Regions from separate parts of the Corynebacterium sp. HMSC074E01 genome, predicted to be linked through region 2. Evidence: predicted binding sites of a transcription regulator. Region 2 holds the regulator's gene; the other holds the start of a gene.
The links. The regulator LexA, encoded in region 2, represses DNA repair genes until DNA is damaged. The targets are predictions, from matches to a motif close to CGAACANNTGTTCG.
Positions count from the first base shown of each region.

Region 1: the regulator LexA is predicted to act here: its motif matches at 8,574-8,587, upstream of HMPREF2537_RS06470 (SAV_6107 family HEPN domain-containing protein).

Region 1 covers NZ_KV794847.1:82,627-98,235, forward strand. Annotated here, with positions in the region: gene HMPREF2537_RS06430 (acyltransferase family protein) at 1-408, shown strand, start outside; partial or broken gene HMPREF2537_RS13035 (glycosyltransferase family 87 protein) at 603-1,496, opposite strand; gene HMPREF2537_RS06435 (polyadenylate-specific 3'-exoribonuclease AS) at 1,558-2,064, shown strand; gene HMPREF2537_RS06440 (class II 3-deoxy-7-phosphoheptulonate synthase) at 2,138-3,526, shown strand; gene HMPREF2537_RS06445 (protein kinase domain-containing protein) at 3,539-4,789, opposite strand; gene HMPREF2537_RS06450 (Rv2175c family DNA-binding protein) at 4,840-5,238, shown strand; gene HMPREF2537_RS06455 (alpha-(1->6)-mannopyranosyltransferase A) at 5,207-6,745, opposite strand; gene HMPREF2537_RS06460 (polyprenyl synthetase family protein) at 6,747-7,838, opposite strand; gene HMPREF2537_RS06465 (GNAT family N-acetyltransferase) at 7,882-8,454, opposite strand; gene HMPREF2537_RS06470 (SAV_6107 family HEPN domain-containing protein) at 8,718-9,155, shown strand; gene HMPREF2537_RS06475 (DUF3040 domain-containing protein) at 9,309-9,716, shown strand; gene mraZ (division/cell wall cluster transcriptional repressor MraZ) at 10,401-10,835, shown strand; gene rsmH (16S rRNA (cytosine(1402)-N(4))-methyltransferase RsmH) at 11,009-12,052, shown strand; gene HMPREF2537_RS06490 (cell division protein FtsL) at 12,049-12,885, shown strand; gene HMPREF2537_RS06495 (peptidoglycan D,D-transpeptidase FtsI family protein) at 13,213-15,081, shown strand; gene HMPREF2537_RS06500 (UDP-N-acetylmuramoyl-L-alanyl-D-glutamate--2,6-diaminopimelate ligase) at 15,149-15,609, shown strand, end outside.
Region 2 covers NZ_KV794847.1:300,798-316,406, reverse strand. Annotated here, with positions in the region: gene HMPREF2537_RS07485 (hydrogen peroxide-inducible genes activator) at 1-877, shown strand, start outside; gene HMPREF2537_RS07480 (hypothetical protein) at 984-2,051, opposite strand; gene hrpA (ATP-dependent RNA helicase HrpA) at 2,160-6,035, shown strand; gene nrdR (transcriptional regulator NrdR) at 6,032-6,490, opposite strand; gene lexA (transcriptional repressor LexA) at 7,242-7,964, shown strand; gene HMPREF2537_RS07460 (DeoR/GlpR family DNA-binding transcription regulator) at 8,333-9,115, shown strand; gene ptsP (phosphoenolpyruvate--protein phosphotransferase) at 9,198-10,892, opposite strand; gene HMPREF2537_RS07450 (1-phosphofructokinase family hexose kinase) at 11,130-12,101, shown strand; gene HMPREF2537_RS07445 (PTS fructose transporter subunit IIABC) at 12,124-14,208, shown strand; gene HMPREF2537_RS07440 (HPr family phosphocarrier protein) at 14,267-14,536, shown strand; gene HMPREF2537_RS07435 (hypothetical protein) at 14,682-15,209, shown strand; gene HMPREF2537_RS07430 (uracil-xanthine permease family protein) at 15,321-15,609, opposite strand, start outside.

The DNA of each region.
Region 1 (15,609 bases), 220 kb from region 2:
CAGTTCTTCGAGGTTCCGGTAGGAATCGCGGTGGCGGTAGCAGTGTCTTATATTCCGGTCTTGTCTACTGGTTTGCGTTTTATCGGTTCGCACACGCTGCCCATCTACCTGGGGCACCCCATCGGCCTGACGGTTCTTTATGGCTACCCCATGGCGCTCCACCCGCGGGAGGTCACCCTGGCGGGTCAATGGCCACTGGAAAACACCTGGTTCTGGCTCAGCATGTGCGTGCTTTATTGCGCTGTTGCGTCCTTGGCCCTATGGGCCCTAGGCAAGGTACCTGTCTTAGGCTGGACGCTGACCCCGCCGGCGATCGGTGCCAGTCGGCGGAAGAAGGAACCTTCCTCCGCGGGCGTGAGCTTGAGCAAGCAGCTCAACGCAACGAGGAATACGACAAGCAAGAAGTAGTCATTGCCCGGAATCTGCTGCCACCACGACCACGTCAGTTCCAGTTGCTCGCCGTGGGGGACAAGCCAGTGACCGCGAGCTACCAGAACCAGCCATGTGAGGCCGGCAAAGAACCAGCGGCGGCGAGCAGTCAGATACACCGCCGCCAAGCACAGCCACGTGAAGTGGTGCGACCACGAGACTGGCGAACACAGCAGCGCTGCCGACGAGGCCAGCAGCACGAGCTCAATCTGTGAGGATGTGCGCTCCATGACCCACCACAACGTCACCACGATGATGAGGCACCCAATTATCCAGAGGTCCGTTGCCTGCTCTGGGACGATGCGGCTGAGCAGGCCGCGGAGTGATTGATTGCTCGAGTAGGCCAGCCCACCGATGCGGGAGGAATCCCGGATGGTATCGGTCCAATACACCGCGGAGCTCGCTGGGGAGGCGAGGTAGCCCACCACGCCGCAGGCAACAAAAGCCCCCACCGCCGTGGCAAGAGCGCGCCAGTCTCGGCGAACGAAAAACACGGCGAGGAAGACCGCGGGGGTGAGCTTGATAGCGATAGCTGCGCCTGTCAGAATTCCACGCCATGGGTTGCGGGGCCTCAGTATCAGGCAATCCACAATGACTGCCGCGGTCAACAGGAGGTTTACTTGACCGAAGCTGAGTGTCTCAGTAATCGGCTCGGTCAGCAAGCAGGCGCACAATGCCCACGAGGACCACCAACCGGGCCTGTGAGTGGTGCAGCTTCGAGAGAGGACGGCGTAGAGGCAGACCCAGAGCGCTGCCACCGATGCCGCAGTGAGAAGAATGGACAGTGGCCACAGCGGTAGCCATGACACCATGGCGAAAAGCGTTGCGGCAAAAGGCGGGTACGTGAACGGCAGCGAAAAACCGTTGTCGAGGACATAGCTTTGGGCGTACAGATTCTCTCCGCGTAGCAGCGCGCGTCCCCCCTCACGATAAACATCGAGGTCAATGTGGTAGGAAGGCACAATGCTGCCACTGCTGAACAACGCCGCAGGCTGAATAATCCATGCCACGGAGGCCAGCCCTGCTATGAACAAGGGGAGAAGGGGAGAGTAGAGAGCTTTCTTCACACGGTAGAGTATAGGCCCCAGTGGAGAGACGTATGTGGGCAAGAGACTAGGATTACAGGACGTGCGCTACTTCTACGACACCGAATTCATTGAGGACGGATCGACCATTGAGCTGGTCTCCATCGGTATTGTCGGGGAAGACGGAAGCGAGTACTACGCGGTGTCCACAGACTTCGATCCCGCGAAGGCCAATGCGTGGGTGCGGGAGAACGTCTTGGATAAATTGCCAAGCCCCGCAGACCCAGTTTGGAAATCGCGCGAGACCATCCGCGAAGAGCTCTTGAAATTCTTGGGCCGGCATTCCACGCCTATCGAGCTGTGGGCTTGGGTAGGAGCCTATGACCACGTGGTTCTCGCGCAACTCTGGGGAGACATGGCTAGGCTGCCCAAGGGGATGCCGCGATATACCCGGGAACTGAAGCAGTATTGGGAGTTTGCCGGCCGCCCTAAGCTGCCTCCAGTGCCCAATAGCAACCACGATGCGTTGGTCGACGCCCGCCATAATCTGGCTAAGTTTCGAGTCTGCGAGCAGCATTTGCCGCTGACTAGGGGCAACCGCGTACATTAAACGTGAATTAATACCGCAGCCGAAAAGACCATTAACTAACGCGTGACAGGCCCAAGATGGTTAAATACTGGGTGTGAGTTGGACAGTAGATATTCCCAAAGAAGTGCTTCCTGATCTGCCGCCGCTACCGGAGGGGATCAATGAGAAGTTCCAAGACGCCATTTCCCGCGAGGCAAAGCAGCAGCCGAGCTGGGATCAGCTGCAGGCTGATAACGTCCGCAAGATTCTTGAATCCGTACCGCCTATCGTCGTGGCCCCGGAGGTTGAGGATCTCAAGCGCAAGCTTGCCGACGTCGCCTTGGGCAAAGCCTTCCTCCTCCAGGGCGGCGATTGCGCGGAGACCTTCGAATCCAACACTGAGCCGCACATCCGCGGCAACATCAAGACGCTGCTACAGATGGCCGTGGTGTTGACCTACGGCGCGTCCACCCCGGTGGTGAAGCTGGGGCGTATCGCCGGCCAGTACGCGAAGCCACGCTCCTCTGATCTGGACGCGAATGGCTTGTACAACTACCGCGGTGACATCGTCAACGGCGTGGAAGCTAACGAAGAGTCCCGCCGCCACGATCCCGCCCGCATGATTCGCGCCTACGCGAACTCCTCGGCGGCAATGAACTTGGTCCGCGCGCTGACCCACTCCGGAACCGCAGACCTGTACCGCCTCCATGAGTGGAACCGTGAATTCGTGGCCAACTCCCCGGCGGGTGCACGCTACCAAGCTCTGGCGGATGAGATTGAGAACGGCCTGGCCTTCATGAACGCCTGTGGGGTTTCGGACGAGACCCTGCGTTCGGCGGAGATTTACTGCTCCCACGAGGCCTTGCTGAAGGACTACGAGCGTTCCATGCTGCGCTTGGGTACGGACTCTAACGGCGAAACCAAGCTTTATGACCTGTCCGCGCACCAGCTGTGGATTGGTGAGCGCACCCGTGGTCTCGAGGACTTCCACGTGGCCTTTGCTTCCATCATTGGAAACCCCGTGGGCATCAAGCTTGGCCCTGGCGTGACGCCGGAGCAGGCAGTGGAATACGCGGAGAAGCTTGACCCGAACCGCGAGCCGGGCCGCCTCACCATGATTGCCCGTATGGGCCACGATAAGGTGCGCTCTGTGCTGCCCCCGATCATCAAGGCAGTGGAGGACTCCGGCCACAAGGTGGTGTGGCAGTCTGATCCGATGCACGGCAATACCTTCACGGCATCGAACGGTTACAAGACTCGCCACTTCGACAAGATCGTCGACGAGGTCCAAGGCTTCTTCGAGGTGCACCGCGAGCTGGGCACCCACCCGGGCGGCGTCCACCTGGAGTTCACAGGTGAGGACGTCACCGAGTGCCTCGGCGGTGCGGAGGACATCACGGACGTGGATCTGCCGGGCCGCTACGAGTCCGCCGTGGACCCGCGCCTGAACACCCAGCAGTCGCTGGAGCTGTCCTTCCTGATCGCTGAGATGCTGCGCAACTAGAAGTTGCGCAGGCTAATACGGCCTCCAGAGAATCGGCCACGTGCCGTATTCTCCGGAGCCAAACCACCAGGCCGCCACCGCGACGGCCAAGGTGGCGAGGATGACGAGGACGAGGAAGCCAATGAGAGCAATCGCGCTGCGATTGCTCAAAGGCCGTTCTTCCGGCTCTTCCTCGGCACCGGCTGGGGGAACGGGGGCAGAAGGCTCCGGCACCGCAGGGGAGGGCGCCGGAGGCTCTACAGGCGCGGATGGCGGGAGGAAGGCGTCGTTGCGCGGCTCTACCCGGGTTTCCCGCGTTGGGGGCTGGGGCGCAGGGATAGCTGAGGTCGCTTCAAAGACCCGGGTATTGTCCGTGCCCGAAAAATCCGTTGGCACGGCAGCAGTACGTGCGGCAGCCGAGTTCCGCGGGATGGGGACAGTGAACTTCGGGAGCTGTAGCTCGCGGGAGACATCATCCAAGGCATCGAGGAATTCGCCGGCATCCGCAAACCTTTCGGCTGGCTGGCGTGCAGTGGCGGTGGCCACGAGGGCGTCGAAAAGCATGGGCACCCCCTCGATGCGGGAGGAAGGCGCCACCACATCCTCGTGCACGCGCGCGGTGGCGTGCGCCAGCGGGGTATCGCCGCGGAAGGGGACAGTGCCGGTCAACAATTCAAAGAGCACGATTCCTGCGGAGTACACGTCGGAAGCCGGCGTGATGTCCGCGCCAGTGACTTGCTCGGGGGAGAGGTAGCTGACGGTACCGACGATCTGGCCCGAACTATCGTGCTCCGCCTTAGTGGAGCGAACCAGACCGAAATCGCCGACCTTGACGCGATGGCTATCCGTGATCAGAACATTATCCGGCTTGATATCGCGGTGCACTAGGCCGGCGTGGTGGACTTCGGTGAGCCCGGCCAGCACGGAGTGCATGACGCCGGCTGCGGCATGCGGCGGCATGGGCCCGCGTTCTGCAAGGAGTTCGCGTAAGGTACCTCCGGTGATGAGCTCCATGATGAGATAGATGGGCAATCCATCCGCGGAAAAGTCATGCACGGCGACGAGATTGGGGTGGCTCAGCTGCGCCATCGCGCGGGCTTCGCGCTCGAAGCGGGTAACGAAGACAGGATCATCGTGATAGCGCTCATCCATCACCTTGGCGGCTACTGCGCGGCCCAAACGCATGTCCACGCAGCGATACACGGTGGACATGCCGCCGCGAGCGATCGGCTGATCGATGCGGTAGCGTCCCTCAAGAATGTCGCCCACGTTCAGCCTTGTCATGGATTCCAGTATGGCTGATCGGCGCCCCAAAGTGTGATCCGGCTACAGTTGTGTCCGTGACTAAGTCTGAGAAAAACACCGAGAATCCGCACCCAGAACTGCCGCAGCTCCTCGCCGGGGAGAAGCTGCTGACGCTGAAGGAGGTCGCTGAGAGGCTCGATCTACCGATCACCCGTGTCTTCGATCTGCTCAATGCGCGCAAGTTCATTGTGTGGCGCAATGCCGAGGGAGAGCGCCTCGTTCCGGAAGCATTCTTCAACGCCAAAGGCGTCATTTCCAAGCATGTATCCGGAGTGATCACGGTCCTCTCCGACAACGGGTGGGGTGACAACGAGATTCTGGCGCACCTATTTACCGAAGATGATTCCTTGCCAGGCCGCCCCATTGACGCGCTGCACGGACACCTAGCGCGCGAGGTTATTCGGCGCGCACAGGCTTCGGCGTTTTAGAACCCTCATCGGGTTTCGGGGTCGCGGTGGTTCGTGGAACACCATCGAAAATCCACTGCGTTGCTGACCAAGCTACGACCACCATGGCGATATCCCAGAACCAGTTATACAGCTGGTGGTTACCGTCGCCGGCAAAGGCGACGCCGATGAATATGGCCACACCGGTGGTGAGCTTGATCAAGGGCAATGGCGGGCGGAACGTTCCCATGAGCGTGAGCACGGAGGCATAGTACCAGGGGAGCGTCACAGAGTTGAAGACGAATGCCACCTGGTAAGCAGCGGCCGTGGCAGCGATAGCCCGGCGCACGCCCGTGCGGCCCCACCACCATACGAGGACGAGGCCGAGGAGCATGAGGATCATCGCGGCCGAGCGCAGCGCGGTGAGCACACCGTTATAGGTGGTATCGGGGGAGAAGACCTGGATGAGCGGCACGAGGATGTCAGCGAGCAGGGTAGGGCCGGCTAGAGGGTTGATGACCTTGGAATTGCCACTGATTTGTGACAACCAACCCCACGAGCTTCCCGACGCCCACGTAATCGCCGCCACCGCCAGCGCGACCTCCACCACAGCAAGGAAACCGGACAGGAGGAAGACTCCGAAGCGCTTGATGGGCTTCGTCCCCTTCGGTGCCCAGTGGTGCAGCATGAGCCACACGATAAAAGGTGCAGCGAAAATAGCGGTGGCCTTGAGCGAGACCGCCACGCCAACCAGAAGGAGGCTGGCATGGAACTTGTGGTGCACTGCGGCAAGCAGACCCAGCGAAACTAGCCCCACCATGATGGATTCATTGTGCATGCCACCGATGAGGTGCAAGAGCATAACCGGGTTCGCTACGCCCAGCCAGAGTGCGAGGGCAGGATCGCCCCCGATGCTGCGCGCCAAGCGCGGAATTGACCAGGCAATGGCGGCAAAGCCGAGGACCGATATCGCCTTGTAGACGATGATGCCTGCGGCGACGTTTTCTCCTACCAGCTGGGTTACACCATTGCCCATCCACAGGTGCAATGGGCCATAAGGGGTGGTGGTGTTGCGCCAGTCGTGGGAGACCTCCAAGAGGAAGGGACCAGGATTCACCGCCGCTCCTTCAACATAAGGGTCGTAGCCATCACGCACCATCGCGCCTTGCATGAGATAGGAATACACATCGCGAGAAGCCAGCGGTGCCGCACACAACAAAGGGGCAACCCAGCACAACAGCATCCGACGAATATCGGCCAGCGCGCCGTCTGGTTGTGGGTTCTTCACCTGCGGGGCAATGAAGTAGCGGCCGGCCAAAACCCACGCGGCAACCAAGCCGAAAAGGCCTACCCAATAGAGGACCATGCCGATGTTGCGGCCATGGCCATAAGCTAGAAAGCCGATATTGAGCGCTTCAAGGAAGCCACCGCGGTTGCGGGTAGCGCCACCGGAGAAAGAGGCGAGTGCCAGCACGACAGCGGCGATGATGCCCAAAGGCAGGGGGTGGGGAATGCGCAGGGGCACGCGCGTGGTTGTGGGACGAGCCATGCTACATCCGGCGGGCCGTGGACTTGTGAGCAAGTTCTTCCAGAGTCTCCGTAACCTCGGGGGAGACCTGAGCATTGTGGAGGTGGTCAAGGCCCGAGCGCGTGAGATCGTTGATGCGCTGCTCGACGACATCCGGCGCACCCGAATCCGCAATAATCTGCGCCATGCGGGCAATCTCTGCGGGATCCTCTGTCTGACCGATGAGGCGACGCAACTCCGCAGCCGCGGCGGGATCGGAAGCATCCGCGCGCTGCAGTGCCAAGGCCAAGAGGACTGTGCGCTTGCCCTCGCGCAAATCATCACCGGCGGGCTTGCCAGTCACGGCGGGGTCACCGAAGACCCCCAACAAATCATCGCGCAGCTGGAAGGCAACCCCGATGTCTTGGCCGTAGCCGCGGAAAGCAGCGACGAGCTTTTCGGCGGCGCCCGCTATGGCTGCGCCCAAGTGCAGGGGGCGCTCGATCGTGTAGGCGGCGGTCTTGAAACGGTTGACTGAATCAGCCAACGTGGCGTCCTCAGAACCTTCCGCCTCGAGGCAGATATCCAGCATCTGCCCGCCGATTACTTCGCGGCGCATAGCGCGCCAAGGTGCGCGGGCACGTGCGAGTGCTTCAGGGCTAAGTCCGGAGTCCTGGAGCATGTCTTCCGCCCAGACCAGGGCCATGTCACCCACCAGGATGGCGAGGGACTGACCGAAGAAATCAGCATCGCCGTGGAAGCCGAGTTCGCGATGGCGGGCTGCTACGCCACGGTGAACGGTAGGGCTACCGCGCCGGGTATCGGAGGCATCCACGATGTCATCGTGGATTAGGGCGCAGGCCTGGATGAATTCTAAGGATGTGGCTGCGCGGAGCATAGCCTGTGGGGACTCCGTCCCTTCGAGCCCGCGTGCGCCGATAAAACCTGCCCACGCGTAGAGGGGGCGGATGCGCTTTCCGCCATCCAGTACGAAGGATTCCAAATAGGAAATCGCGTTGGTTACTGGAGCGCCGATGGATGCGATGGCATCACGCTGGCGGTCTAGAAAAAGCGCGAGCTCCTCGCGTACGGCTGCGGGAATTTCGTCCAAGGAAGGTATCTGCGGTGTAGTCACGCTTGCCACTTTACCTGGGCAGGTTCAGGGTTAAGGCGCCAGGTTAAGCGGTGTCGGTTGGTGTGAGCGGCACAGTAGATTGCAGGATTGCGAAGGGGCGGGAATCAGCGGGGTAATGGAGGTCACGGAGGAAATCGCTAAAGCCCATCTTGCGGTAGAGGCCAAAGGCGGAGTTGGCTTCATTGGGAACCTCCGGTGTGGAAAGCAAAATATAGCGAGCGGGAAGATTCCAGGCCAAGGCTTCTAGTAATGCGCGGCCCAGGCCGTGGCCTTGTTTCGAGGGGAGCACGTGGATCTCTGCCAGTTCGAAGTAATTGTGGAGAATCTCTTCTTGCTCTGGGGTGGGGCCGCCGCTGGCGGCGAGTGCGCGGCGGAGCTGCTTATCCCACCAGGTATCGGGGGTGCCTAGGAAGCCGTAGGCAAAGCCGGCGATGCCATATTCATCGGTGGCCACAATGCAGGAAAACCCTGGGCGTATGAGATCTGCGCGCCACCGCGAGATGGACCCCTCGCGCACCGAGGGGTTGTAGTCCATCGCCGCAATGTAGATATCCACCAAGTGCGGGAGGGCAATGGCGAACTCTTGGGGGCTTAAGCGGCGCAGCGTGTAACTCACATGTCTAATAACAACAGATTCTTACGGTATGTGAAAGCACTCGGGAAAACTTCCATCAAACGCCGTGGCGTGAGTGTTCGATAACATTCGGAATAATGCTTTAAGGCTATTGTTAAATTCGAACACCTGCTCTAAAATTGGGGGTGGATGTAGGAAGGTGGTTTTAAGGTGAATCGCAACAACGAACAACAGCAGAAAATCAACAGCATCAACAGCACAGTCTTTATCGACAAACTGAGGAAGAAGCCCGAGGGGGAGAGGACATGGCACAGGTAATCTCAGCAACAGCGGCAGCAGCCCGCAGCCGGAACCGTGAGGCTATGCAGCGGGACCGTTTCGTAAACCAAGCGCTAGACCTCTTAGCGGATGCGCGGAGTAGCGCGGCGGAGGGGCGCCTTGCGGATGCATTGGAATTGGCTTACCGCGCCTCGCTACGTGCAGCCGGGGCACGCGTGGCGGCGTCCACCGTGTCGCGACGCCGGCGCTTGCCTACTTCCGCCTGGGAGCAGGTGGCTCTCATTGGCCCGGCTGATGCCCAGTGGGCAGAGGGGTTTAGGGAGTACTCCCGTGTGCGCTCACGTGTGGCCTCTGGCCTAGAGCCGGTCCCTGAGCCGGACGCGGTTTATCAGTACTTAGCACTCGCCGCGCGTTATGTGGATGCGACTGAGTCCGGGCTGGGCTTCGGGGCAATGGCGGCCTAAGGCTGGGGCCGGGGTCATGGGCCGTGAGGGGGTAGTGCGGCCAAATTATGGACTGTCTTTGTGGGAACTATCTCGCTATCCTTGACGTTATAGAGGTAGTACCCCACATTCCCAGTATTTCTACCTAAACCCCAACCCATTACGGAGGACGCTGTGGCCCTTTCTGAGCACGAACAGCAAGCGCTGCGTGAAATTGAACAGTCGTTGCTGGCCAATGATCCTGATTTTGGCGCGTCTGTGTCCGGTGAAACTTCTTTCGGCGGAAACTCGGGTGCCATCACCCTCCGCGGAGTGGCCTTGATTGTTGTTGGCCTCTGCATGATGGTGGGCGGTATCGCGTTGGCTCAGCAATCTCTGTGGTTTGTCAGCCTCTCCGTCCTTGGCTTCCTCGTTATGTTCGGCTCCGGTGTCTGGATGCTGCGTGGAAAGTCTGAAGATTCTCTGGTTGCAGTCGGCGCGCAGGCCCCTGCCCGCGGGCGCGGCAAGCAATCCAAGAATGGCGGCAGCGGTGTTGGAAACCGTCTGGAAGATAATTTCCGCCGTCGCTTTGAGGAACGCTAGGCGCCAATAAAACGCTCATGGGCGTTGTATAGATAGCTGCACTCTCGCCCACAGCCCTCCGCGTTAATTCGCGGAGGGCTGTTGTGATCTTTGAACTTCTAAAAATCGGTGGGGGAGGGTCAGCTGGCAAGGGTGTCGGCAGTTGTGAGGAGCGTCTGTTTTGCCTGCCGCGCTTGTCCGGTGTTGAGCTGGCCAGCGGCCTAGCAGGTGTCGATGGCGGGTAGGGCTGAAGGTTCCAGGGTTGGGCTCTGCGCCTAGGCATCAGATCTATTGATTGTTGCGGCGTCGGAAGGAATTCACATCTTCCCCCACTTTCCCCCACTTTGCCCCGGGTGGACTATTGAGCTGGTGGAAATTCTGCGTGCTTTTGTCGGGCTGGGTGATTGAAAGTCGCAGTAATTCGGGGATATAGGGGAAAGGTAGTGCTTAAGGGATGGAAGTTGCAGGTGTGAATAGCGGAATTGAGTGCGTACTTAGGGGGTGTGTCAAGGGCGTGCTGGGAAAACTTCCCACCGAAAAAATGCCTATCTAGCTGCATGTATGTCGTGACACGCGGGGATGAAGGGTGCTAAAGGTGTGGGTGGTGGGGGAAAGTGGGGTAGAGTGGGGCGCAGCGGAGGAGAGTTGTTCTCTTGTCGCGAGAGGAATCCGGAGTTTTCGAGTGACAGGAAGGTGGACCCGGGGATGTTTCTCGGCACCTACACTCCCAAGCTCGATGACAAAGGGCGGCTTACGCTTCCAGCGAAGTTTCGCGAAGAACTGGCCGGTGGCCTCATGGTCACTAAGGGGCAGGATCATTCGCTTGCGGTATACCCGCGGGAGGAATTCGCGGCACGAGCTAGGAAGGCAGCGGCTGTGTCACGCACCAACCCGGACGCGCGTGCGTTCATCCGTAACTTGGCAGCGAGTGCGGACGAGCAGCGTCCCGATGGGCACGGGCGTATCACGCTGTCTGCAGGCCACCGTGAGTACGCAAACCTGACGAAGGAATGCGTGGTTGTGGGGTCGGTCGACTTCCTCGAAATCTGGGATGCAGCCGCGTGGGCTGAATACCAGGCGCAAACTGAAGACGCTTACTCGGCGGCAGACGCCGATGACGTACTTGCCGGGTTGCTCTAAAGCTTCCCCGGCGCACCAAGAGTGCGTGTACGGACTCTGCCCGAGGAGGATGAGCTGGTGTACTTCCCCGACATCAGAACCCTTCCTCGGACAGGGCCCTATACGCACTCGCTTTTTATCGAGATCATCAGACCGCAGCATTAAGCGCCTGAACGGAAAGGGGGACAGCAACTGTGGAGCACGACGGCACCATCAACTACGACGTGAGCGACAACCACGGCCATGTCCCCGTCATGCGTGCGCGCATGGCCCAGTTGCTTGCCCCAGCTGTCGAGGCAGCGGGGGAGAACGCCGTCATCGTCGACGGTACCTTGGGCGCGGGTGGCCACAGCGAATACTTTCTCACCGCTTTCCCCTTCGTGCGCATCATTGGCGTGGACCGTGATTCCGCCTCGTTGAGCAGTGCTTCTCGACGTCTCAGTCCCTTCGCCGACCGTTTCGTGGGCGTCAACGCGCGTTTCGATGAGGTAGGCAGTGCCATTGCGGATGGGGAAGACGAGATCTTTTCCATCGCGCGGGAGCACGGCATAGCCGGGGCGCTGTTTGATCTCGGAGTCTCCTCCATGCAGCTGGATCAGGTCGATCGCGGTTTTGCGTACAAGACTGACGCCCCGCTGGATATGCGCATGGACCCGCGCCAGGGAATGACCGCCGCCGACATTCTCAATACTTATAGTCACGGAGACCTCGCCCGCATTTTGAAAACCTATGGCGATGAGCGTTTCGCCGGAAAAATCGCATCCGCAGTTCTGCGGGAAAGGGACAAGGAGCCTTTTAGCAACTCCGCGCGCTTGGTCGACTTGTTATACGCCACCATCCCCGCGGCAACGCGCCGCACTGGTGGACACCCGGCGAAGCGAACCTTTCAGGCGCTGCGCGTCGAGGTCAACCGTGAACTGGAGGCTATTGAGCAGGTCATCCCCGTGATTACGGATGCCTTGTCCATTGGCGGACGTGCGGTGTTTATGAGCTACCAGTCGCTCGAAGATCGCATTGTTAAGCATGCTTTCACCAAGCTCAGCACCTCGACCACCCCAGCGGGCCTGCCCATGGATCTGCCGGGGACCGCGGCGCACTATTCCGTGGTGACGCGTGGTGCGGAAAAGGCGAGCCAGGAAGAGATTGCGGAGAACCCACGGGCGGCATCCGTCCGTGTACGCGCGCTCGAACGCCTTGAAGGGGCGCCGTCTTTTCATGAACCGGGAGGTAGGCCATGACGCTGAGAGACCGTACCGCACAGGCAACCCACCACCGCGACCACGAGAGGACCCACACCATGGGCGCAAGCCGCGATTTCACCACCGGAGCCGATGCCACGGGCCAGGGAACCGCGCTGCTGGAACGGGGGCGCCGTACCACCCCGCTGCCGAGTCGCACCCCGCACCGCGGCACCGTTCCTACTCGCCGCGTTGGCTCCGGCCTGCGGGGAAGCCGCCTTGGCTCGAAGCAGGTTGTGAGCAATCGTGGCCGTCGTGTAGCGCAGCCCACGCGGGTCAACGGCCTCTTCGCGCGCCTGTCCTTCATCGCCATTGCTCTGCTTATTACGGGTGTGGCCGCAGCCATGTGGCTGTCGGGCTTGTCCACCTCCCAGACCTTCAAGATTCAGGAGCTCACCGCCCAGGAATCCACGCTGGATAACCAGCTGGAAACCCTGAACCGAGACTTGGAGAATGTTCGCTCGGCCTCGGATGTGGCTCGCCGCGCCCACGAGGCCAAGATGGGCATCCCTGTCCAGCCAGGCGTTGTAGAGGTTGGCGCAGACGGCAATATCGAGCACAAGCGCGAGGCAACACCGGATATGGAATCGGTCATCGATGTCAATGGAGAACCGGTCCGCCCGGGGCAGGCTTCCAGTGACCCGAACGCGACGGCCTACATGTCCGACAATCTGAATGCCCGCCCGACGCTCAGCGAGCGCAACCGCGAACGTGGAGGTGCCGCTTCCAATGACGCGCATTCGGAGAATAGCCCCGAAGGCGGCCAGCCAGGGGAGGAGAACGTTGAGCTGCCGGATATTCCGGCCCAGGCTCCCTACGCGGCGCGGGGATAGAATCCCCCTCCCGCTTCGCGCGTGCCTGCGTGGGCAGGCGGCGATAATAGGGCACAATTCGGGATGAGACTGTCTTAACCCGCGCCAAGCGTGGGGCAAGACATTCAGCTGTTTACTTACCTACCCTCGCTGCAGACAGAAAGGTGACGTGTGACCCCACCACACTCCGGTGGCCGGCGCCCGAGGCGCGCTCCCGCCGCCCGTGCCGCTCAGCCACGCGGTGCCTCTCACCAACCACGGCAGCGCTACGACGCCGACCGCGTCGTTCCCGCGACCAGCTCCCGGAACCCACGTACCGGCAAGCCTTTCCTGAGCCAGCAAAAGACGATGCGCCAGCGTGTTCACGTCATTGCGGCGGTGTTGCTCGTCATCATGCTGGCCTGGATGGGGCGCCTCGCCTGGGTGCAGATTGTGTGGGGTCCCGACCTGGCGGCAAAGGCAGCAGCGCAGCGAACCCGTGTGTACGTCGACACCGCCGGGCGCGGTGAAATCCTTGCGCGCGATGGCCAGCGCTTGGCCTACACCATGCGTGCCCGCTCATTAACCGTCTCACCGACTCGCCTGCGCGATGAGCTTCGTGAGCAGGAAAAGCAGAAAGCAACCGGCGAGGCCGAGTATGAGTCCTTAGCCCCCGAAGCGAAGAGTTCCTATCTAGACAACAAAGTGACCGAGCGGCTCACCGAAATGTCGAAGGGGATCCCGAGCAAGCTGAAGGATGCCGGAATCGATGCTGGCGACGTGGACCCGGAGCAGATTATGGACAAGCTCCGCGCCGACACTCAGTACGAGGTCCTCGTTCGCAATGTTGACCCAGATGTCGCGGTAGCCATTTCCGAGGAATACCACGGCCTTGCCGCCGATGAGCAGCAAATCCGCCAGTATCCGAATGGTTCGATCGCGGAGAACGTCATCGGCAAAGTTTCTATGGACGGCCAAGGCCAGTTCGGCTTCGAAGCCTCCGGTGATACCACCCTCACGGGTATTGACGGCAGTTCCACCGAGGACGTTTCGGCCAATGGCCAGGTGATTCCCGGTAGCCTCCGCGATCAGGTACCCACCACTGACGGCAAGAACGTGACATTGACGCTAGATCTTGACCTACAGACCTACGTGCAGCAGAAGCTGGAGAAGGCAAAGGCCAACTCGAAGGCGAAAAGCGCTGAGGCGGTCGTGTTGGATGCCGCTACCGGCCAGGTCTTAGCCATGGCGAATACTGGGACGGTTGATCCGAACAAGGACATCGAAAAGCAGCTCCAAAAGGACAAGACCTTCGACAATCTGTCAGTCTCGCACCCCTTCGAGCCCGGCTCGGTTGCGAAGATAATTACTGCTGCCGCGACCATCGAAGAGGGCCTCACCGACCCGGATGAGATTTTGCAGGTGCCCGGATCCATCGACATGGCCGGCGTGACTGTTAATGACGCCTGGCCCCACGGCGTTGAGCCATACACCACGACCGGCGTCTTCGGTAAGTCATCGAACGTGGGAACGCTGATGCTGGCGGATCGACTTGGCCAAGATAAATACGCCGATTACCTGAAGAAGTTTGGACTTGGGCAGACCTCCGGCATCGAGTTGCCCAACGAGTCCCCTGGACTGGTCCCCGATCGTTCGCAGTGGTCCGGCGGTACCTTCGCTAACCTGCCCATCGGCCAGGGCCAGTCATGGACTGCCCTGCAGCTGGCGTCTGTTTACCAGGCCCTCGCCAACGATGGCGAGCGCATCGAGCCGCGCATCATTGACTCGATTACCGCGCCGGACGGGACGAAGGAAGAGCTGGAGGAGCCCGAGACCACCCGCGTGGTCAGCGCCGAAACCGCACGCACCGTCGTCGACATGTTCCGAGCGGTCTTCCAGGATGATCCGCAGGGCCTGAACAACGGTACCGCCGGCAACGCCAACATCGAGGGCTATCAGCTCTCCGGAAAGACCGGTACCGCGCAGAAAGTCGATGAGGACACTGGGGCTTATTCCAATTCCAAATACTGGATCACGTTTGCGGGCATTGCGCCTGCCGACGACCCCCGCTTCGTCGTCGCCGTCATGCTCGATGAGCCGGAATCCGGTGTCAACGACGACGGCTCCGGCGGCCAATCCGCAGCCCCTGTTTTCAGCGATATCGCATCCTGGCTCCTCGACCGCGACAATATCCCGCCCTCCCCGCCAGCACCGCAACTGACCTTGCGCGCCGAGTAGTCAGCTCTTATACCGAAAAGCACATATCGAAAACCTAGAGACAGAGAAACAGAGAAGAGGAATCACCGTGACCAGCAGCACCACCCTGAAGCGCCTAGCAGAGATTTCTGGCGGCACGGTGGTCGGGGATGCCTCGACCACCGTGGGGTCCTGTGGACTGAATTCAGCAACATTGCCGTCCGGTGGCCTCTTCGCGGCGCTTCCTGGAACTCGCGTGCATGGAGCGCGATTCGCCGCTGATACAGAGGCCGCAGCCATCCTTACTGATGCAGAAGGACAGCGCATCCTCACCGACGCAGGGGAGACGCGGCCGCTTCTTGTGGTGGAGGATATCCGCGCCATCCTTGGGAACGTGTCCGCCGAGATCTATGGCCACCCCACGCAAAAGCTCACCATCCTCGGCGTGACGGGCACCTCCGGTAAAACCACGACGAGCTACCTCCTCGAGGCGGGTCTCTTGCACGCAGGCTATTCGGTTGGCCTCATCGGCACGACGGGTACCCGCATTAACCGGGAGCCGGTTCCGAC
Region 2 (15,609 bases):
AGCCGCCAAACTCGATATCTCCCAACCTTCGCTCTCCCAGGCCCTCGTCGCACTCGAGCAAGGTTTGGGAGTACAGCTGATCGAACGCTCGACCCGCAAGGTCATCGTGACGTCCACAGGTGAAGCGCTACTGCCTTATGCCAAGACAGCACTCGAAGCTTCCGATGCTTTCCTCAGCCAAGCGCGCGGCGCTAGCGGCACGCTTACCGGCCCCCTCACTATCGGCATCATCCCCACCATCGCGCCCTATATTTTGCCGGGACTGCTGCAGTCCATCAGCGCAACCTATCCCGATTTAGAACCCCGCTTCGTCGAGGAACAGACCCAGCACCTGCTGGACAAGCTGCGCGAGGGCAACCTGGACCTGGCCATTGTTGCTCTGCCCACCGAAGCCCCCGGAATGGTGGAGATTCCTCTCTACAGCGAGGCCTTCACCGCAGTCACCCCGGCAGAGCACCCACTTGCGGGTCGAAAGGATCTCACGCTCGAGGATCTAGGGCACCTTGATCTGCTCCTGCTTGACGACGGCCACTGTCTCCGCGACCAAGTCCTCGACCTGTGCCGCCGCGCGAAGGTCAATCCCTCCGAAGCCACCAATGCCGTCACTCGAGCCTCATCGCTGACTACTATCTTGCAGCTGGTCATGGGAAACCTCGGCGCCACTCTCGTCCCCGAGTCCGCCCTGGCAACGGAATGCCAGAATCCGCGGCTCTCCGTCGCACACTTTGCCCCTTCTGTCACGGCGGAGCGGCACGTGGGGCTTGTCTTCCGCTCTTCCGCTGCCCGTGCCGATGAGTTCAGCGCTTTCGGGACCTTGGTCACCGCTGCCTTCCACGACGCCGCGGAGCGTTCCCGGACACTTTTCACGGCCTCCTAACTGTTCCCCAGCTCCAGCATCAGAGCTAAAGAAGACGACAACGCCGCCCCTAACTCACCTCATGAAGTCAGGGGCGGCGTTGCATATCGATTCGACAGCTTAAGCCTTAGGCTGCAGGAGCATAGCGACCCTGGCACTGGCGGCACAGGTGTGCGGTTGCCAGCTGCAGTGCCGGCGCGATGATGATCAGTGCCAAGCCCAGGGTGATGAGGGAGGCGAAAGCCATCAGACCGGACAGGACAATGAACAGCAAGATGTGACCGTAGTTTTCCTTGCCCAGCTTCAGACCCTGGGAGAAAGCCTCACCAACGGAGGAGCTATCGGCTGCCAACCACGGCATGAGAGTGAAGAAGGGCTGAATGAACAGCGCAATCAGCATGACGATGATGACTCCGCCGAAGATAGAGCCAACGAGTGCAAAAATATCATTTTCACTGAGCTGCTCTGGGTTCTGGAGGTCCACACCTGCCACACCACCGAGGCCCACCATAAGCAGGCCGACGATGACAATCACCAAGACAATCGCACCAAGAATGCCCAAGACGATGTTCACCACGAGCGGCGGTACCCAGCGAACACCCTGGAACAGGGTGCCCCATGTGGGGCTCGGCTTGTCGATTTCACGGTAGGCCAAACGATAAACAACCAGAGCAATGACAAAGGACAGGATGGACACCGCGAAGGAGAAGAGGTCCAACATAATGGAGGTCTCCGCCCCATCGGCGTTCTGCGCACCAACGCTGATTCCAATTTGTGGAACAAACTGAATAGCAAACACGACGACGGCGCCCAGCACCCACAAAAGTGCGTTACTGAGCGCGGCTTTGAAGCCCCACTTGATAGCTTCGATAGCGCTGACCGGACCGGTGTAGGCCGGGCCGGCGCCTGGGCCTGGGCCGGCGTAGCTGGAATCGCTTCCATAGCCCGCGCCGGCATAGCCCGGCTGGCCGGCTTCGTACCCGCCATAGGCCTGGGAGCCGTAGGCGCCGCCGCCATAATTGCCGTAGCTGCTGGATTGGCCGAAACCGGCCTGATCTTCTGGGTGAGAAGTGGGCTCGTATTTGGGAAGCCCGCCGTTATTTCCGGAGGAGTCGCCGGAGCTATGAGCCGGGTTGCTGCCAAAGCCTCTGTTGGAGCCGTTATCCTCCGGCTTCGATTCAAAAGGATTAGTCATAATTCATACCCTTCATTGATTAGTGTTCACGCAATAAACACAAGGGTACCAATATCTCCACCTCGACCTGTGAGCGAATAGCCTTCCGAGTAGACTTTTAGGTCGATTATGACTGCTACTCGCGAAGACCTTTACGGCGCTCTCACTTCGGTTTCCTTGAGTGATGAGCGCGCTTTCCGCCGTCGCCTGCGCAAGGCCCGCTCCCCCAAGGCCCTGGATGCCATTGGAGCCGATATCGCAGCCGCCCAAGACAAGGTGCGCACCATCGATGCACATGTGCCACCCATTACCTACGCCGAACAGCTTCCCGTCACTGGGCGCCGCGATGATATCGCCGAAGCTATCGATAATAATCAGGTAGTCATCATCGCCGGTGAGACTGGTTCGGGAAAGACCACCCAGATTCCCAAAATCTGTTTGGAGCTCGGCCGCGGGCGCCGAGGGCTCATTGGGCACACTCAGCCACGCCGTTTGGCAGCGCGCACGGTTGCTGAGCGCATTGCAGAAGAGCTTGACCAGCCCATCGGGGACTCAGTCGGCTATGCCATCCGCTTCGATGACCGAGTCTCCTCCACCACCGCTGTGAAACTCATGACGGACGGTATCTTGCTGGCAGAAATGCAGCGTGACCGCTTCCTCAACGCCTATGACACGATCATCATCGATGAGGCACACGAGCGTTCGCTCAACATTGACTTCCTTCTCGGGTACCTCAAAAGGCTGCTGCCCAAACGCCCAGACCTGAAGGTGATCATCACCTCCGCCACGATTGACCCGGAGCGCTTTGCCAAGCACTTCGCTGACGCAAACGGTACGCCAGCGCCGATCATCGAGGTCTCCGGGCGTACCTACCCCGTGGAGATCCGCTACCGCCCGCTCGAGGTCGAATCAGGTGGAAAGACCATCGACCTCGATCCCTTGGACGCCCTCTGCGAAGCCATCGAAGAACTCATGACCGAAGGCGAAGGAGACATTCTGTGCTTCTTCCCGGGCGAGCGCGATATCCGCGACGCCATGGAAGCCATCGAAGGGCGCCATTGGCGCAACGTGGAGGTCACTCCGCTCTTCGGACGCCTGTCCAACCAGGAACAACATCGTGTCTTCCGCTCACACCGCGGTCGCCGCATCGTGCTCTCCACCAACATTGCTGAGACCTCATTGACGGTGCCTGGCATTCGCTACGTCGTCGACACGGGCACCGCGCGCATCTCGCGCTATTCCACTCGCACCAAGGTGCAGAGACTGCCCATTGAGCCGATCTCCCAAGCAAGCGCTAACCAGCGCTCAGGCCGGTGTGGTCGCGTTGCCGATGGCATTGCCATCCGCCTCTACAGTGAACAGGACTTCCTCTCCCGGCCGGAATTCACCGACCCTGAGATCCTGCGCACCAACCTGGCCAGCGTCATCCTGCAAATGATCTCGCTGCGCCTCGGTGATATCGCTGACTTCCCCTTTGTGCAATCCCCCGAACCGAAGGCCGTGCGCGATGGCCTGCTCCTCCTCCACGAATTGGGCGCACTCGAGGGCAAAGAAAAAGATGGGCTGCCGGTCCTGACACGCATCGGGCGAGATCTCGCCCGCATCCCCGTGGATCCGCGCATGGCCCGCATGCTCGTTGAAGCCAACACCTCCGGATGCCTCCACGACGTCATGGTCATCGTTGCCGCAATGACCATCCAGGATGTGCGTGAGCGGCCTACCGACAAGCAAGCGCAGGCTGACCAGGCCCATGCTCGTTTTAAAGACAAGACTTCAGACTTTATGGCAATGCTCAACCTGTGGGACTTTGTCCAAGAAGCCCGCGAGGAGATGAGCGGCAATGCTTTCCGCAAACGGATGAAGGCCGATTTCCTGCACTATATGCGCATCCGCGAGTGGTTCGACCTGGTGCGGCAGCTGCGGGACGTCGCCAAGCAGCTCGGTTGGAACGCTCAAGAGGGCACCGAGCGGCGCCCCGATGACATCCACATGTCGTTGCTCTCTGGCCTGTTGTCCAATATCGGCGCACGTGACGGTAACTCCAAGGAGTTCATTGGCGCACGCAATACCCGCTTCCTGGTTTTCCCGGGATCAGCGCTTGCGAAGAAACCACCGGAGTTCCTCATGGCAGCCGAGCTGGTGGAAACCTCGCGACTGTGGGCACGCGATGTTGCCGCCATCGACCCGGCCTGGGTGGAAAAACTGGCGAAGGATCTGTTGAAACACAACTATTCCGATCCAACATGGTCACGCAAGCGCGGCTCAGCGGTAGTTACCCAACGCTCGACGTTGTACGGTGTCACCGTGGTCGCGGACCGTACGGTGCCCTACCACCGCGTCGATCCTGCGGCGGCACGCGACATGTTCATTCGCAATGCGCTTGTCGACGGCGAATGGACCACCCACCATCACTTCTTCCACGACAACAAGCGCAAGCTTGCCGAGGCCTCCGAATATGAGGAGAAGGCCCGTCGGCGCGGGCTCGTGGTGGATGAAGACACACTCTTCGACTTCTACGACCAGCGAATCCCCGAATCTGTCACCACTGCTCGGCATTTCGATTCTTGGTGGAAGAAGCAGAAGAACAAGCACTCTTTGGACTTCGACCCAGAAGCGCTCCTGGAAGAGGACCACGCTGTTACAGAGGAGGCTTTCCCCGACCGCTGGCTGAAGGGAAGCATCGATTACGACCTCTCCTATAAATTTGAACCCGGTGACCCCCTCGACGGTGTCACGCTGATGGTTCCCGTCCCGCTCCTCGCGGGCTTGGACTCCGAGGGCTTCGACTGGCTCGTACCCGGCCTGCGACTGGAGCTGGTGACAGAGCTGATTCGCTCACTCCCAAAGGCTCTTCGCCGCACTGTGGTACCAGCACCCGAATTTGCTGAGCGAGCGCTGCCCAAGCTTGTGCCCTATGAAGGCGGGCTTTGTGAACAGCTTGCGGCCGTGCTGCAGGACATGGGCGGCCAAGGCATCAACGCCGGCGATTTCCGCCCGGATCAACTCCCACCCCACCTGCGGATGAACTATGCCGCAGTGGATAAGCGGGGCAAGGTTATTGATTCCGACCGCAATCTGCAGGCTTTGGTCCAACGCCAGGCCGGGCATATTTCTTCCTCCGTCTCGCGTGTTGGCCGGGCAGCTGAGTCCACTTCCGTCAAGGAATGGTCAAAGGACACGCTTGGTGCTATCGATGAAGAGGTGACCACTGTCGTTGATGGGCACGAGGTCACCGCCTATCCGGCACTCGTAGCCACGAAGGAAGGTGTCGCGCTCAAGGTCCACCCGACAAAAGCGGCTGCCGACGCCTCCATGATCACTGCCACCCTCACCTTGTTGCTTCGGGAAATCTCCGTGAATACGCAACAAATGGTCAAGGGGCTGCCCCTACAGCAGCGGGTAGCTGTCGACTCCTACCCACACGGCGGGGCCAAAGGGTTGGTCAACGATGCACGAGTCGCCGCGGTGCGCGACATCATGATGGACAAGGGCGGGCCTGTAAGAACCCCTGAGGAATTTACCGGCTTGCTGAACGCTGTCAAGCCTGAGGTTCCGGGCCGTGTGCGTCAGGCCGTGGTGGCTATTGCCCCAGGGTTGGCGGAGTACTCCAACCTCAACGCTGAGCTGAAGCACTGGGAGGGGCCGGCAATCGATGATATTCGCGCCCAGCTCGACTTCCTCTTGCCGCCGCACGCCATCACCGTTCATGGGATCCAACACCTGCGCCACCTGCCGCGCTATATCCAGGCTGCACGTATCAGGCTTGATGATATGAACCTGGACCCAGATCGTGACGCTGACCGCCAGGCAGATGTCGACGAGGCCAAGGCATACCTCAATAATCGTTTGCGTTCCTTGCCCGCAGGCCGCGAGAAGACTCGTGAGGTTAAGGAGATCTTGTGGATGATTGAGGAGTTGCGCGTATCGCTCTTCGCACAACGCCTAGGAACCGCTCATGCGGTGTCTGTTCGGAGAATTCAAAAGGCCGCAGATAAATTGCGTTAGAAGCTATCGCGGTCACGCCGCCGCATCAGGCGGATTTCCGATTCAAAATCGTCTGCGCTTTCGAAGGACTTATACACGGAGGCAAAGCGCAGGTAGGCAACCTCATCGAGATCGCGGAGAGGCTCCAAGATGGCTAGGCCAATGTCGTTGGCATTGACTTGGGAGGAACCGTGACTGCGCACGGTCTCCTCGACTTCTTGCGCGAGCTTCTTCAGAGCGTCATCGCTTACATCACGCCCTTGGCACGCGCGTTTGACGCCGCGAATCAGCTTGTCGCGACTGAAGGGCTCAGCCAAGCCATTACGCTTGACTACCGACAGGACCGCTTTCTCAATGGTGGTAAAACGGCCTTTACATGCAGCACATTCGCGACGCCGCCGGATTGAGGTTCCACTATCAATCACACGCGAATCGATGACTCGTGACTGTTCATTGTGACAGAACGGGCAATACACAGTGCCGTAACCTTCCTCTCCGCCGATGCGCTTTGCTTCCCCGGCCCAAGAAATTCTAGCGCGAAGTTGCCACCGCGGTAGCCGAAGCACCATTGACATTAGGAACCTCACTATCGATGCTGAGGCCGCCCCACACTGTTCCAATAAAGACTGCAGCGCCAAAGACCGCGCCCAGAACATAGTTGCCTACGTTCGACCCGCCGCGCCGACTCCGTGGCACACTCCGCTGGAAAGAAACGGAGGATGATGCCGAGCCTGTCGTACGCCCCTGTGTTCTACCGTCCGAAGAAAGCGTTCGAACAACAGTCGTGCCACGTGAAGAAGTAGGTGACAGCTCATGGGCCCGTGTCTGATGCTGCACAGGATCCCAGATTGCCGCCGGCGGGACCAGGACGGCTGGATTGTGAGACTTCCGACGAACATCCCTACGCAGTACAGAGGCGTTATTGAGAGCGATAGCCATGACGGTTCCTTTCTAGATCTTCCTTCTCCATCGACGTAATATCCGAAGTCTAAGAATCCGGGCGGACACTTTCGAACATCACCATCGACCAACCGTTCGATTTAGCGTGTATGTTCGATTTATAGCACCCTCTCGAAAATTTGTCCACATTTCGGCGACGCTAGTCGAACATTTTTTCCTGTCGTGCTAAAAAGGAAAGCGGAAGAACCACCGGCAGCCCCCATACATGCCTGGTACGCCAAAGCCTCGGCCACGAATGTGCACATCGCAATAGTTTTAGGAGAAAGAATGGCCCGCAAACCCAAGCGAAGCGACCACCCTTCCCTCGACACCCTGTCCCCCCGGCAGCGCCGCATCCTAGAGGTTATCCATGATGCCGTAATGCTCCGCGGATACCCGCCAAGCATTCGGGAGATCGGTGATGCCACCGGCCTACAGTCCACATCATCCGTGGCCTACCAACTGAAGCAGCTTGAAGAGAAGGGCTTCCTGCGCCGCGATCCGAACAAGCCACGCGCCGTTGACGTCCGCCACTTCCCCGGTGCCGAAGATTCGAAGAAGCCCGGTCGCAAGACAGGCCAGGCAAACAAGTCTCCAGATCTTTCCACCCCTGATATCCCCGAGGACGCAGCTACGCCGAACTACATCCCGGTTGTCGGCCGCATTGCCGCAGGCTCCCCAATTACCGCCGAAGAAAACGTTGATGCTTATTTCCCCATGCCGGGCGAAATCCTCGGCAGCGGCGAGCTTTATATGCTGCAGGTCGTGGGCGATTCTATGCAAGACGCCGGAATTCTCAACGGCGATTGGGTGATTATTCGCTCACAATCCGTCGCAGAGGAAGGCGAATTCGTCGCCGCCCTTCTGGACGGCGAAGAGGCCACCGTAAAGGAATTTCACCGCGACTCTTCAGGCGTCTGGCTCCTTCCCCATAATGACGCCTACTCCCCCATCAAGGGCGACGAGGCTGAGATCATGGGCAAGGTAGTGTCAGTTTTCCGCAAGCTCTAGAAATCATCACCTCTCAGCCATCCCCCCAGGGCCCTACCCACCTCGCAGTGCCAGCCCACTCGGTGCGGGCGTAAAGGGCCGGGGGATTTTTTCTTTCTACCCCCTTGTGTGTGTACATGCCCGATTCCTGCCGCTTTGGCGTCCGATATCACACATTTGCATATATGCAGGTTATAGAGGAATTTTTCACTAAGGCCGCAACCGCAATGTGAGGTTTTCTTTGTTTAGTTCCGTTTTCTTCACATTCAGTGGGACAATGGAGGCATCGCCGCAACATTCGTTGCCCTTTTCGTTCACACGCCCCAGCCCCGTTTCCTTTCCGCGGCGGGCGCAGTGACCACCGCAGGCAGACTTCACTGGGAGGAACTATGTACGCAGAAGAGCGTCGCCGACAAATTGCCTCATTGACCGCCGTCGAAGGCCGTGTCAATGTCACCGAACTTTCTGAACGCTTCGATGTTACCGCTGAGACGATTCGCCGCGATCTCGCGGTTTTGGACCGGGAAGGAGTCGTGCACCGAGTCCATGGCGGTGCGGTTGCCTCCCAATCCTTCCAAACCGCGGAGTTAACCCTTGATACCCGTCAACGCTCGGCCACGGGCGCCAAGATGGCCATTGCGCGCGCTGCGCTGGAACAGCTCCCCGATGGCGGCAGCATCTTCCTCGACGCCGGCACCACGACGAATGCGCTTGCTGATCTCATTGGCCAGCGCTATTCGGCAGGTCAGTTCAGCATCGTCTCCAACAGCCTGCCGATCGCCCTTTCGCTAGCCAGCAACGGGGTATCCGAAGTCCAGCTCCTTGGCGGTACCGTACGGGCAATTACCCAGGCCGTGGTTGGTGATACCGCCCTTCGCACCATGGCGCTCATGCGTGCCGACGTGGCTTTTGTCGGCACCAACGCACTGACCATTGATCACGGTCTCTCAACGGCAGACTCGCAAGAGGCTGCGATCAAGTCCGCTTTCGTCACCAATGCGCACCGCGTCGTCGTATTGTGCGATTCTTCAAAGCTGGGCAATGACTACCTCGTGAGCTTTGCATCCCTCGATGAAATTGATGTCGTTATCACCGACGCCGGCGCACCCGCTTCCTACGTTGAAGCGCTGCGTGAGCACGGCGTTGAGGTGATCATTGCTGCAGAAAAGTAGGCGCCTTACCCCCACTAGATCGTTTCAGGAGGTGTGCACCCCTTCATGGTGAGGGGCGCACACCTCCTGCGCATTCAATAATCTAGGACGCTTGGAATTGCTCCAATAGGTCAATCACTGCGGCGCGGGCATCAGCTGGGCCCTCAGCGTTTACTGCTGCATCCGCCATCTTCTGGCATTGCTCAAGAGTGACCTCAGCAAGCTGTGCACCAACACCTGCGACGGCGGTCGACGCCGCCGACAGCGACGTCACACCAAGGCCGGTCAGTACGCAAGCGAGCATGGGATCAGCTGCTGCTTCACCACAAACGCCAACCGGAACGTTGTTATCGCGTCCGACCACGCAGGTGTGCTGAATCAAACGCAACACGGCCGGCTGCCACGGATCGGTCAGGTAGGCCAGCTGGGGCGATAGGCGGTCAGCGGCCATGGTGTACTGCGTCAAGTCATTGGTACCGATGGACACGAAGTCGAGGTGCGGCAAGATAGTATCCGCCATCAGGGCTGCAGCCGGTACCTCAATCATCGCGCCAGCCGTGAGCCCACGCTCACGACAGAGTTCAGCGAACCACTTTGCCTCGACTGCGGTGGCCACCATCGGTGCCATAACCCACGTCGTGGCACCCTCGGCACGCTTTTCTGCGGCCTGTGCGATGGCATCGAGCTGACGGGTCAAAAGCGCCTCGTTGTCGCGGGCGATACGCAGGCCGCGGACGCCCAAGGCGGGGTTCTCCTCAGAGTCCAACGTGGCATAGGAGATCGGCTTATCAGAACCAGCGTCGAGTGTTCGAACAACGACCTTGGAGTCCGGGAAAGCGTTGAAAACCTTGCCGTAGATGCGCGCTTGCTCCTCCACGGTGGGCTCTTCGCTCGCGGAGAGGAAAGACAGCTCCGTACGGTACAAACCGATACCTTCTGCCTGCGAATCGGAGGCGATACGAGCTGCGTTACCGTCGGCAACATTGGCTAGCAACTGCACGCGGTGTCCGTCCTTGGTCTGGGCCGGACCCCGCCACTCGGCTACTCGTGCCGCCTTCTCGCGGTATTCCTCTACAGCCTTGAGCGAGGCGGCGCGATCCGCGCCAAGGGCCACTGTGCCCACGGAGCCATCGACGAAGATCTGGGTTCCCGCCTCAATCGTGCGCAGCTCAGCGCCGACCGCCACAATGCACGGAAGGTCGAGCTGACGAGCAATAATTGCAGTGTGGCTGGTGGGACCGCCCAGCTCGGTCACCAGCGCCTTGATGTGGGTGGTGTCCAAGGTTGCGGTATCCGCCGGTGCAAGGTCATCCGCCAGCAGCACGGCTTCCCCTTCAACCATGGGCAGGCCCGGCTCTTGCTCACCGCGTAGTTGTGCGATGACGCGGTCGCGAACGTCCTTGAGGTCAGTCGTGCGCTCAGCCATCACGCCGCCGGCAGCCTCAAACATGGTGACAAACCTGTCCGTGGCCCCCACAACTGCATACTCGGCGTTCTTGCCGCTGCGAATACCCTTGCGCACTGCCTTGTGCCAACCTCGGTCCTTGACCATTCCGGCGGTAGCGCCCAGGACTTCTGCTGCCTGACCTTCCGCACCAGCGGCACGCTGCTCTAGCCTGCTGGCAACAATGTCGACCGCTTCGAGGAAGCGATCGTATTCAGCATCACGCTGCTCCTCCGCCACGGTTTCTCCAGCCGTGGGCAGTTCTGGGCGTGGGCGAACCCACACCGCCTCAGCGTATGCAACGCCGGCGACGACACCGGTGCCTTTAATGGTGGATGGGGATGCGTTTTCCATGACACATTTCCTTACGGAGACGATGTTTTCTCTTTCCAGATCATCACAAGTCGGCCAAAAATGCAACGAAACCCACAGTGATTCCATTGACATTCGGACACATACGGGCAATAATCAACATTAAGCAACATTAATTTCACGTTGACAACGGGCAATCCGCACCGAAGCTCTTGTTCACGCCCCTGAGGCGCGTTTGCCCCCAATATACGCACTCCGCGAAAGGGGACATTCTCCACGATGATCCTTACTTTGACCCCCAACCCAAGCATCGACGCCACCGTGCGCCTGAACGAGGCGCTCGAACCCGGTGCCGTCCACCGCGCCGAGTCTGTCTCCAGCGTTGCTGGCGGTAAAGGCGTCAACGTTACGCATGCAGTAACGCTCGCCGACGTCGACAGTCTGGCCCTTCTCCCGGCTATGGCCTCAGACCCTTTCTTGACCCTCGCCGCTGACGCATCTATCCCCGTACACGCAGTGCCGACACAGGGCGCGGTGCGCACCAACACCACCTTGACCGAACCGAATGGCCGCACGACCAAACTCAACGGACCTGGCCCCACGCTCGATGAATCAGTTCAGCAAGACGTGGCACAGGCCGTTGCTGAACGCTGCACCGACGCCGAGTGGATCGTCATGGCGGGCTCTCTTCCCAAAGGCGTTCCTACAGATTGGTACACGCAGCTCATCAGTGTCGCTCGCGAAGCCAACCCCGACATCCGCATAGCCGTCGATACCTCTGATGCGCCCATGGTGGCTCTCGGTAACAACCTCGAAGTAGCCAGCCCCGACCTCATCAAGCCAAACGGCCTCGAGCTGGGCCAGCTTGCAGGCGTCGATGGTCAGGCCCTTGAGGCCGCCGCCGAAGACGGCGACTTCAGCGGAGTGGTTGAGGCCGCGAGGGTCGTCGTCAAGCGCGGCATCCCCGAGGTTCTTGTCACCCTGGGCGGCGCTGGCGCGGTGCTGGTCACGGCCAAGGAAGCATGGGCTGCTACTCCCCCGCCCATCACCCTGCGCTCCACCGTGGGTGCCGGCGATTCTTCGCTCTCCGGCTATATCCTCGCCCGCCGCTCCGGCGCCTCGTACCCCGAAGCCCTGCGCCAGGCTGTGGCCTACGGTTCAGCAGCCGCAGCACTCCCGGGAACCCAGATTCCAACCCCCGAAGAACTGGATATCGAACACACGACGGTTTCGGCCGTCACCGACCTTTAGTAGTACTGAGGAGTACCTACCGATGTCATCACAACTCATCACCACCGACCTCGTGGCGCTCGACGCCGACTTCGGTGACAGCATCGAATCAGTCATTACCAATCTGGCCACGCTTGTTCACGACACCGGCCGCGCCACCTCCGTGGAGGAACTGGCAGGCCCCGCCATTGAGCGTGAGGCCAAGGCCGGCACCGGTGTTCCCGGTGGCGTTGCCATCCCACACTGCCGCTCTGCTGCCGTGTCTGAACCCACCCTGGCCTTCGCCCGCCTCTCGCGCGGGGTCGACTTCTCCGGCCCCGATGGTGACGCCCACCTGGTGTTTCTCATCGCGGCCCCGGAAGGTGGCGGTAAGGCACACCTGAAGATCCTCTCCAAGCTTGCCCGCGCGCTGGTGAAGAAGGACTTCTTGGAGGCTCTGCGCACCGCGCAGACCAAGGAGGAAATCGTCTCTCTGGTCCTCGACGTGGTCAACGCCGAAAAGCCGAAGAAGAAGGCTGCCGCCAGCGAATCGGCACCTGCCGCTGCGGCTGCAGCGCCTGCGGCAAGCAAGGCTGCGGATTCACAGAAGACCCGCATCGTGGCCGTCACCGCATGCCCGACTGGCATTGCCCACACGTACATGGCAGCCGACGCACTCACCCAGACCGCCGAGGAGCGCGACGATGTCGAGCTCACAGTCGAGACCCAGGGATCTTCCAATAACACCGCTGTTTCTGCAGAAACCATCGCGGCTGCCGACGCCGTCATTTTCGCCACCGATGTCGGTGTTCGCGACCGGGAGCGCTTCGCCGGCAAGCCCGTCATTGAATCGGGCGTCAAGCGCGCCATCAACGAGCCGGGCGTGATGCTCGATGAAGCCATCGCTGCCTCCAAGAACCCCAACGCACACAAGGTCGCAGGCACTGCAGGCGCAGCCTCCTCTAGCTCCGCGGAAGAAGGCGAAGGACTGGGCTGGGGCAAGCGCATTCAGCAGGCCATCATGACCGGCGTGTCCTACATGGTTCCCTTCGTCGCCGCCGGTGGCCTCCTCTTGGCCTTGGGCTTCCTCTTCGGTGGCTACGACATGGCAAACGGCTGGCAGGCCATCACCACCGATTACTCGCTGACCAACCTGCCGGGCCATGACGTCATGGTTGATGGCGAAATGATGACCTTCCAGAAGGCAGGATTCGCCCTATACATCGGCGCTGTGCTCTTCGCGATTGGTCAAGCATCGATGGGATTCATCGTCGCGGCGCTATCCGGCTACATTGCCTTTGCCCTGGCAGGCCGCCCGGGCATCGCGCCGGGCTTCGCCGGTGGTGCCATTGCTGTTACCCTCGGTGCGGGCTTCATCGGTGGTCTGGTTACCGGCCTTATCGCTGGCTTTGTTGCGATGTGGATTGGCAAGTGGAAGGTCCCGCGCTGGATCGGCTCCCTCATGCCTGTAGTCATCATCCCGCTGCTCGCCACGATGGTTACTGGCCTGCTCATGTACCTGCTGCTCGGTGCACCGCTGGCCGCCATCATGGAAGGCCTGCAGAACTGGCTGTCCTCCATGTCCGGTTCCTCCGCTGTCCTTCTGGGCATCATCCTGGGCCTTATGATGTGCTCCGACTTGGGTGGCCCGGTCAACAAGGCTGCTTACCTCTTCGCTACTGCTGGCCTGTCCACGGGTGATGAGGCTTCCATGAAGATCATGGCCGCTGTCATGGCCTCCGGCATGGTTCCGCCGATTGCGCTGTCCATCGCTACCTTCGTCCGCAAGAACCTGTTCACGCCTGCGGAGCAGGAGAACGGCAAGTCCGCTTGGCTGCTGGGTCTGTCCTTCGTCTCCGAGGGTGCTATCCCCTTCGCTGCTGCCGACCCGCTGCGTGTCATCCCTTCGATGATGCTCGGTGGCGCAGTAACAGGTGCTTTGTCGATGTCCCTGGACGTCATGTCCCGCGCTCCGCACGGCGGAATCTTTGTTATCTTCGCTATCGAACCTGCGTGGGCTTACTTCGTGGCTATCCTTGCCGGCGTCATCGTGTCCGCCATTGCGGTCATCGCGATGAAGCAATTCTGGCCCAATAAGGCTGCTGAAGAGGCTGCTGCGAAGGCAGACAAGACCAAGGCCGCCGCCTAGCGCTTAACCCGCGTACACTTGTAAGCACGAAACACCGTAATTCGAAAGGATTATCATCATGGCTTCTAAGACCGTCAAGGTTGGTTCCTCCGTCGGACTGCACGCACGTCCGGCTTCCATCATCGCCGATGCTGCCGCTGAGTTCGATGAGGACATCTTCCTCACCCTCGTTGGCGATGAGGACGAGGATGAGACCGATGCTGCTTCCTCCCTCATGATCATGGCTCTCGGCGCCGAGCAGGGCGACGAAGTCACCGTGACCTCCGAGAACGAGGCGGCTGTCGAGAAGATCGCCGGCCTCATCGAGCAGGACCTCGACGCTTCCTAAAGCACTTTCCGTTTATAGAACGGCAGCTCCCGCTTCCCTCTTACGCTGAGGGTGGCGGGAGCTTTTCGTTTCACCTCGTCTCCGCGGACTCTTTCGCTTTTCATCGCCACTCGGCTGAAGTGACCCGCTGTGTAGAGTCAAAGACATGACCGACCAGCCCATAACGCCCCCAGACTTCGGCATCGAAGCGCTAAATCTGGCGCTGATTGCGGAATCCTTAACCCCGCGCTTGGATAGCTTTACCGCTTCCGAGAATCATTACCGGCACGAGGGCTCGTGGAAGGAACCGAAATTCACCGTCGTCGCGCTCATAAGGAATAAGCTGGCCATCGACGCAGTCCTAGCCATTGAGACTGAATGCGAACAGGGATTGGCCTTTGTGGGCTACGAGATCATGGGGGCGATGTCCCGGCTCCGCGGCGACCTCGATACCGAAACTCTCTACCACGGAGTTGCCTCATTCCTCTGGGCGGATCAGTTAGCGGGAGACTATCCGATTGGAAAAGCAGACTTCGCCAACCCCGAAACCATTTCGTGGCCAACTCATACCGCCGACGAGGTATACATACACACGGTGCGAGAGCTACTGGACTACGTACAGGCTCATGCCGACAGTGATGATGTCTGGCTGAATGACGAGTTCGTGAAGAGAGCTGTAAAGGGACCGAAGTAAAAGCACCTTATGCAGACTTCTGCACACATTCATCTGGGGTTTTGCGTAAATACGCGTCCAGATGGTGCCTTTACTCCGGTCCCTTATCCTCGCTAGTCGGCGGAAGCGCCTCTAGTACTTCGCGCCGCGTCCCTCACCAATGGTGCCGTAGAGCTTCTTCATCACTGGGTAGAGCACGATGATGCCAACCGAGCCCCAGGCAATACCTTCGAGCGTCACGCCGAAGACGTCGAGCGTGAGGTTACCAATACCCGCGATGAGCGCCACTGCCGCCGCAGTGAGGTTCACTGGGTTGTTGAAGTTGACCTTGTTGTCCATCCAGATGCGCACGCCAAGCATGCCGATAAGGCCGTAAAGGACGATGCAAGCACCGCCCAGCACGCCGGTGGGGATGGTGAAG